Regions from separate parts of the Ochrobactrum sp. EDr1-4 genome, predicted to be linked through region 1. Evidence: riboswitches for the same ligand, from Rfam matches in the RefSeq annotation. Region 1 holds a riboswitch; the other holds the start of a gene.
What was found. A riboswitch is a leader RNA that binds a small molecule or an ion and turns the genes downstream of it on or off. The one in region 1 is predicted to bind thiamine pyrophosphate.
Positions count from the first base shown of each region.

Region 2: linked by a shared signal. The riboswitch ahead of thiD (bifunctional hydroxymethylpyrimidine kinase/phosphomethylpyrimidine kinase) and the one ahead of thiB (thiamine ABC transporter substrate binding subunit) in region 1 are both predicted to bind thiamine pyrophosphate.

Region 1 is NZ_JBLZOF010000006.1:102,218-105,626, forward strand. Features, by position in the region: gene thiP (thiamine/thiamine pyrophosphate ABC transporter permease ThiP) at 1-934, opposite strand, end outside; gene thiB (thiamine ABC transporter substrate binding subunit) at 910-1,908, opposite strand; TPP riboswitch at 1,956-2,068, opposite strand; gene ACOZHT_RS17840 (thiamine diphosphokinase) at 2,154-2,798, shown strand; gene ACOZHT_RS17845 (glycine zipper domain-containing protein) at 2,931-3,215, shown strand; gene ACOZHT_RS17850 (ABC-F family ATP-binding cassette domain-containing protein) at 3,355-3,409, shown strand, end outside.
Region 2 is NZ_JBLZOF010000001.1:780,594-784,002, forward strand. Features, by position in the region: gene ACOZHT_RS03930 (putative bifunctional diguanylate cyclase/phosphodiesterase) at 1-1,359, opposite strand, end outside; TPP riboswitch at 1,589-1,745, shown strand; gene thiD (bifunctional hydroxymethylpyrimidine kinase/phosphomethylpyrimidine kinase) at 1,837-2,697, shown strand; gene thiO (glycine oxidase ThiO) at 2,697-3,409, shown strand, end outside.

The DNA.
Region 1 (3,409 bases):
AGCCTAGGGCGATGGCTGTGATATTGAAGATGCGTTCAGGTGCAGTGGGCTTGCCATAACGTCTTGCGGTGTTTGTAAGTGTCAAACCTTCTTCTGATGGACGTCCGGTCAGCCGCAAAGCAAGCAGTATTGCGAGCGTAAGCCCGAGTTGTGCCAGTGTAAGCGCAACAGCCCGTGCCGGATCGAAATCGAAGTGCAGGCTCTGGTAGATCGCGACTTCCAGCGTTGTTGCACGTGGTCCACCACCGAGCGTCAGAACAGTGGTAAAGCTTGTCACGCAGAGCATGAAGATGAGGCCGATTATGCCTGGGAGATTGCGGCGGATGACTGGCCATTCAATCAGGCGGAAGCGCGCAGTGTTTCCCATGCCAAGTTGTGCGGAGAGTTTCCAGTAATCAGCAGGGATCGATTCATAAGCTGCCAGAATGAGCCGCACTGCCAAAGGCATGTTGAAAAACACATGCGCGATCAAAATGCCTGTTAAGCCGTAAATGTCGGGCGAGACCGGATAGCCCGCCGATTGCGACAGCTGTGCGATGAAGCCGTTGCGTCCGTAAATGCCGGTGATGCCAAGCACTGTCACAAGTGCTGGCAGTGCAAGCGGCAGCGCAAAAAGGCGAAGAAACAAGCTGCGTCCCGGAAAGCTCGTTTCCGAATAAAGTGCACGCGCCACAGGAATAGCGAACAGCACCGACAAAAGAGCGGATGCTGCCGCTTGCAGGACGGTAAACCGCGCAACGCGCAGCAGGTAAGCATCGAAATAAACGTCGGTATTAAAGCCGCTCGCCTCAAATGCCAAAGCTATCAAAGAGCCGCCGACCAGAACCGCTAAAAAGCCAAGCGCCAGTACGCCTGCGAGTTGCTTCATCGCAGGCATATTTCTGGCAAGTTTGTTGGTCGGCGATGTTATCATTTGCTGGAAGCAGCCAACCATTCATCAACCCATGCTTTGCGGTTTTTCGCAACGTCATTGGCTGGGATCAGCAGTGTCTTTTCAGGTTTCGGCAATTTGTCGAAAGCCGGAGCAAGCGGTGCGGACGTTTTACCCGCTGGATACATCCAGTTGGTTTCGGGGATTACGTCCTGAAAGCCGGGTCCGGTCATGAAAGCCAGAAATTTTTGCGCAAGTGGGTTCTTCGCACCGGTCGTGGTCTGGGCTGCAAGCTCGATTTGAAGGTAGTTTCCTTCAGGAAAGGCCAGCGCTTTGTAACGCTCGGTGTTTTCCGCAATCATGTGATAGGCAGGCGAGGTCGTGTAAGAAAGCACCATCGGCGCTTCGCCCTTTGTGAAGAGGCCGTAGGCTTCTGACCAACCCGGCGTGACCGTGAGAATGCGCTTTTGCAGCTTTGCCCATGCTTCACCCGCCTGATCGCCATAGACCGACTTGACCCAGAGCAGGATGCCAAGCCCCGGTGTCGATGTGCGCGGATCCTGAATGACAATCTTTTGTGATGGGTCGCCTTCGACCAGCTCTTTCAGGCTTTGCGGTGGGTTTGGCAGCTTTTCTGAATCATAAACGACAGCGAAATAGCCGTAATCATAAGGCACGAAAACATCGTCCTTAAACTCGCCTGGTACTTTCACATTCGCAAGATCGATACCGCTTGGCGCGAAATAGCCGGTGGCGCGTGCTTCCGTCGTCAAATTGGTATCGAGGCCAAGCACGATGTCGGCTTTGGTATTGCCGCCTTCAAGCTTGAGGCGGTTGAGAAGGGCAACGCCATCCGCCGATGCCACCCATTCCAACTCGCAATCACACTCTTTTTCAAACTTCTCTTTCACTTTGGGACCGGGGCCCCATTCGGAAACAAAACTGTCGTAGGTATAAATGGTGAGTTTATCTTTAGCCTGCGCTGAGAAAGCGAAAGCCGCAGTGAATGACAAGGTCAGCAGAGATAAAAGCCGCATAACGGCATTCCTTTCTTTTGTTCGAAAAGATTGTGCGCCGTTATCAAAATCGGTCAGCATCTAATCCCTCCGCCGGTACAAACCGGATCAGGTTCAGCGGGTTAGCCGGAGTGCGGCCTCTCAGCCATTCAGTGATTGAATGGCACCCCGTTAGAGCAAGGTCGATAATAGTGCTTCACGCGTCCGAGAGCAAGCGATGAAGATGCGGGCTTTCGGGGATAATTTCCGCATGTTATGAGCGACTTATGAGTACATTTGTCATTCTTCTCGGCGGTGATCTTGTTGTCACAGAGCGCCTGAAACGTCAGATAGCCGGCGCAAGAGTTTTGGCGGCTGATGGTGGTATGCGTCACGCACAGGCGCTCGGTGTTGAACCGGAGCTTTGGCTGGGCGATTTTGATTCGACGTCTGAAGACTTGCTCGCGCAATATGCGCATGTGCCGAAAAAAACATTCCCCGCTGCCAAGGATATGACCGACGGAGAGCTGGCGCTCGAGGCAGCTTACGAACGAGGTGCTGAGCGCGTCATTCTTTGCGGGGCTTTTGGTGGTCCGCGTACCGATCACACGCTGCTGCATTTGACGATGGCGACGGCACAGGCAGCCAAAGGCCGTGATATTTTGCTCTCCAGCGGCGTTGAAGAAGCTTGGCCGCTGGTTGCCGGAGACTATGTTTATGATTTCCCAAATGGCACATCATTCAGCGTTGTAAATTTCTGCACCGTTGAAGGACTTTCGATCACAAATGCGGAGTGGCCGTTAGACAACGTGACCCTGCCTTTTGGTTCTTCATGGACAGTATCCAATATTGTACGTGGAACCCTTTGCATTTCTGCGCGTTCTGGTCTTGCGATACTTGTAGCGAGCTTAGATGAGCAGGCTCATCCTTAGGGTCGCCGCTAACCTTAATAATTGAAACCGCTTGACGCTGAGCGTCGAAACGTATTGTAAATATGTCAAGCGGGACGCCGAATTTGGGGACGCAACGTCGGTGTTAGTGTAACTCTAATAGGAGATTGTTTCATGAAATCACGTCTTTCCATGATCGCAATCGTCGGCGCGCTTGCGTTTTCAACAGCAGCATGCACGACGGGTGAACAGCGTACAGCCGGTTACGGCGTTGGCGGCGCAGCGCTTGGTGCGCTCGCAGGTGGCGCTATCGGCGGTAACGGTCGCGGTGCTTTGACTGGCGCTGCAATTGGTGCTGTTGGCGGTACGTTGCTCGGTGCAGCGACGACCCGTAACAATGTTCAATATTGCCGTTACCGCGATAATTACGGTCGCGTTTACGAAGCGCCTTGTAACTAAGACGCTTAAGCTATTTAAGTTTGAAAATAGGCCGGAGAAATCCGGCCTATTTGTTTTTCCGGGCCATATCATTTGACAGAACGCGTTTTGTCCCCGACAAGCAGGGCACAAATTTCAACGGCAGTTTTCAAAGAGAACCATGGCACCTCCGCTTCTTCGCCTCGACCAGATCAAGCTCACCTTTGGCGGCACAC
Region 2 (3,409 bases), on a different contig from region 1:
TGCCAAAGCCAGCCGTAAATCCGTGGTCATGGCATGACGTTTCTCGACAGCCAGCCGCAGCGAATGTTGATAAAAGCGGAATGTGCGTCGCCCATCGGCCTTGGCAGCGTATAGCGCCAGATCAACATTACGCATCAGCACGTCAAGATCATCGCCATGCAATGGCGCCTGCGCGATCCCAATGCTACATGAGACAAATTCCAGCGTATCGCCAAGATCGAACGGATCCTGAAAAACAGAAAGGAGCTGATCGGCAAACATGGCAATCTGCGAAACGGCAGCGCAACGATAAATGATCGCAAACTCATCGCCACCAAGACGTGCCAGAAAATGATCGCAAACGATGTTTTTAAGGCGCTCTGCAACCTGTTGCAGCAAGCGATCCCCGATCTGGTGCCCACGGCTGTCATTGATGTTTTTGAAGTGATCAATATCGAGATAGAAAAGCGCAAAAGCCGGTGCGCTTTCACGCTTTTTCAGCACGGCTTCAATATGCTGAGAGAAATAAGCGCGATTAGGCAAGTCCGTCAGATTGTCATGCATCGCAATATGCGTCATGCGTTGTTCGATCAAACGACGCTCGGTAATATCTTCAACAAGCCCAATGAGATAGCGCGATTCATCGCCTTCCACCGGCGGAATAGAGCGCTTGATGATCCGCATTCTGCGCGGAGTTCCGTCGGCACAGCGAATATCGCGCTCAATTGTCAGCACGCTGCCGCGACGCATCGCAAGACTATCTTGCTGGGTCAGAAGCTTGGCTTCCTCAGCGGGGAAGATTTGCGTATCCACAGAGCCAACGACATGATCGATCTTGTGGCCGCTGATAGTTGATGCAGCCTGATTATAGAGCAGGTAACGCCCCTCGTCCTGCATATCTTTGACGAAGACACCAAGCGGCATGTTGTTGATGAGGCTATCGAGCAATGTCTGCGCATGACTTGCCTGACGATTGGCTTCCTCAAGCTCCGTCATGTCCTGCACAATTGCCAATATGGCCTGCCGGCCATCGAAAACCACCTCACGGCCATAGGTCAAAACATCAATGATCTGACCATTGGCTTTCAGATGCTTCCAGCGCTCAGGACGCTCAAGATCACTTCTGTCACGAACCGCAATCGACATCCGGTCACGTTCCGTTTGCGGACGAATATCGAGAACAGTCATGCCCGGCACTTCATCAGCCGAATAGCCATAAAGCGCGTGGGCCGCTTCATTCATGATGATGAAGCGCAATGTATCGGGATCGTAAACCCACATCGGCGTGGGATGAGTGGTGAACAGAATGCGGAAATCCGCGTCAGATGTGCGCTCCAGCGCATCATCCGAGTGAGCCTGACCGGCTTCCCGCTTCCTCATCATTGTCCCCTCATCAGACTGATCCTGACCCGATATTTCATGTCCTCAAAAAGGACCGTGCCCAAAAATCAGATATTCGTCTGTAGCAGGACGAAGCTTTTCCCAAGCTGGATTAACGCATGGTCATTAAAAATTAATATATAAACTTGGGGAGAATATAATTTTATTCGCAAATTGTAATAATCGCGAGCGCTTGACCGGCTCTTCGTTCCGGCCTATGCCTAAAGCACAAAATTCGTTGGGGTGCCTTCGAAGCAAGATCAGGAAAAGTGCATTGCGGTTTTCCAATCGATCCTGCGACACAAAAGGCTGAGAGACGCTGATCGCGTTAACCCATTGAACCTGATCCGGGTAATACCTGCGTAGGGAACGGAGTTTGGCGCGTCGCGAACAAGGAGGATTCTATCCTCCGTGGGGCAAAGCCCCAAAACCCGTTCATGACGTCTCAATTTTCCGTTCGGAATGAGAGACGACATGATGGACTTAAGACAAAGCCTCTCCCGAACCAAAACGACCGCCAGCAATGGTGCATCTGTGCCTATTTGCGTGACGATTGCGGGTTCTGATAGCGGCGGAGGCGCTGGCATTCAGGCCGACCTCAAAAGCTTTTCGGCACTCAATGTCTATGGCGCAAGCGTGATCACTGCGATCACTGCGCAGAACACATTAGCCGTTACAGCCGTTCACGACATCCCGTCTGAAATCGTTGCTGCACAGATTGATGCGGTCTTCAGCGATCTCAATGTGGCAGCAGTCAAAATCGGCATGGTATCGGTACCGGAAACCATTCAGGCAATCGCCAAGGGCCTCGCGCATTTCTCAGGACCAGTCGTCCTTGATCCGGTGATGGTGGCAAAATCCGGCGATAGGCTGTTAAGCGAGGCCGCGATCTCAACGTTACGCGATAAACTGATCCCACTTGCATGCATTCTGACGCCGAACCGACCAGAGGCAGCCTGCCTGCTCGATTGTTCAATCGCCCGCAACGATGATGAGGCAGAGGAACAAGGGCGCGCTTTGCTCAAGCTCGGTGCAAAGGCCGTGCTGATGAAAGGTGGACATGCCGATGGCGACATCTGCACCGATCTTCTCATCCGCGCCAACCTGCCAACCATCCGTCTGGAAGCGCAGCGCATCTACACACGAAACACCCATGGCACCGGCTGCACGCTTTCATCCGCAATTGCAGCGGGATTTGGCAAAGGCCTTTCGCTGGAACAGGCACTTCGTGAAGCGCACAGCTATCTGCAAGCGGCCATCCGCTCTGCCAACACATTGCAGGTCGGAAGCGGGCACGGCCCCGTGCATCATTTCCACGCTTTGTGGGAGATTGCATAATGCACGTCACCATCATTGGTGCAGGCGTTGCCGGCCTTGCCTGTGCCGCAGAATTTAGCGATCAAGGCCACGCCGTGACCGTGATTGCGAAAAGCACCGCAATCGGTTCTGACAGCTGTTCGTGGTTTGCGGGCGGAATGCTGGCCCCTTGGTGCGAAGGCGAGAGTGCGGAAGAACCTGTCGTCAGGCTGGGGAAGCAAGCGATTGGCTGGTGGGAACGGCATGTGTCGACAGTCCACCGCAAAGGCACGCTCGTCATTTCCCACACACGCGACACGACTGAACTGCGCCGCTTCGCCCGTCGCACGGAAGCCTTCAACACAATTGATTCCGAACAGATCGATGCACTGGAGCCAGACCTTGCAGGCCGTTTCCGGCAGGGGCTTTTCTTTGCTGAAGAAGGCCACCTCAACCCACGCAATACACTGATCGAACTTGCCGAAAATCTGCAAAAGAAAGGCGTCGTCTTTCATCTCGGGCAAGATGCGAAAGATGTAAAAATCGACACCGATATTACCGTCGATGCACGCGGTCTTGCGGCTCGTGATCAGTTGCAGGATCTGCGCGGCGTGAAGGGCGAAATGCTGGTGGTTCGTTCCCGCGACATCAATCTTTCGCGCCCTGTGCGTCTGCTGCATCCGCGTATTCCGCTCTACATCGTGCCACGCGGTGACGGCATTCATATGATCGGCGCGACCATGATTGAGAGCGA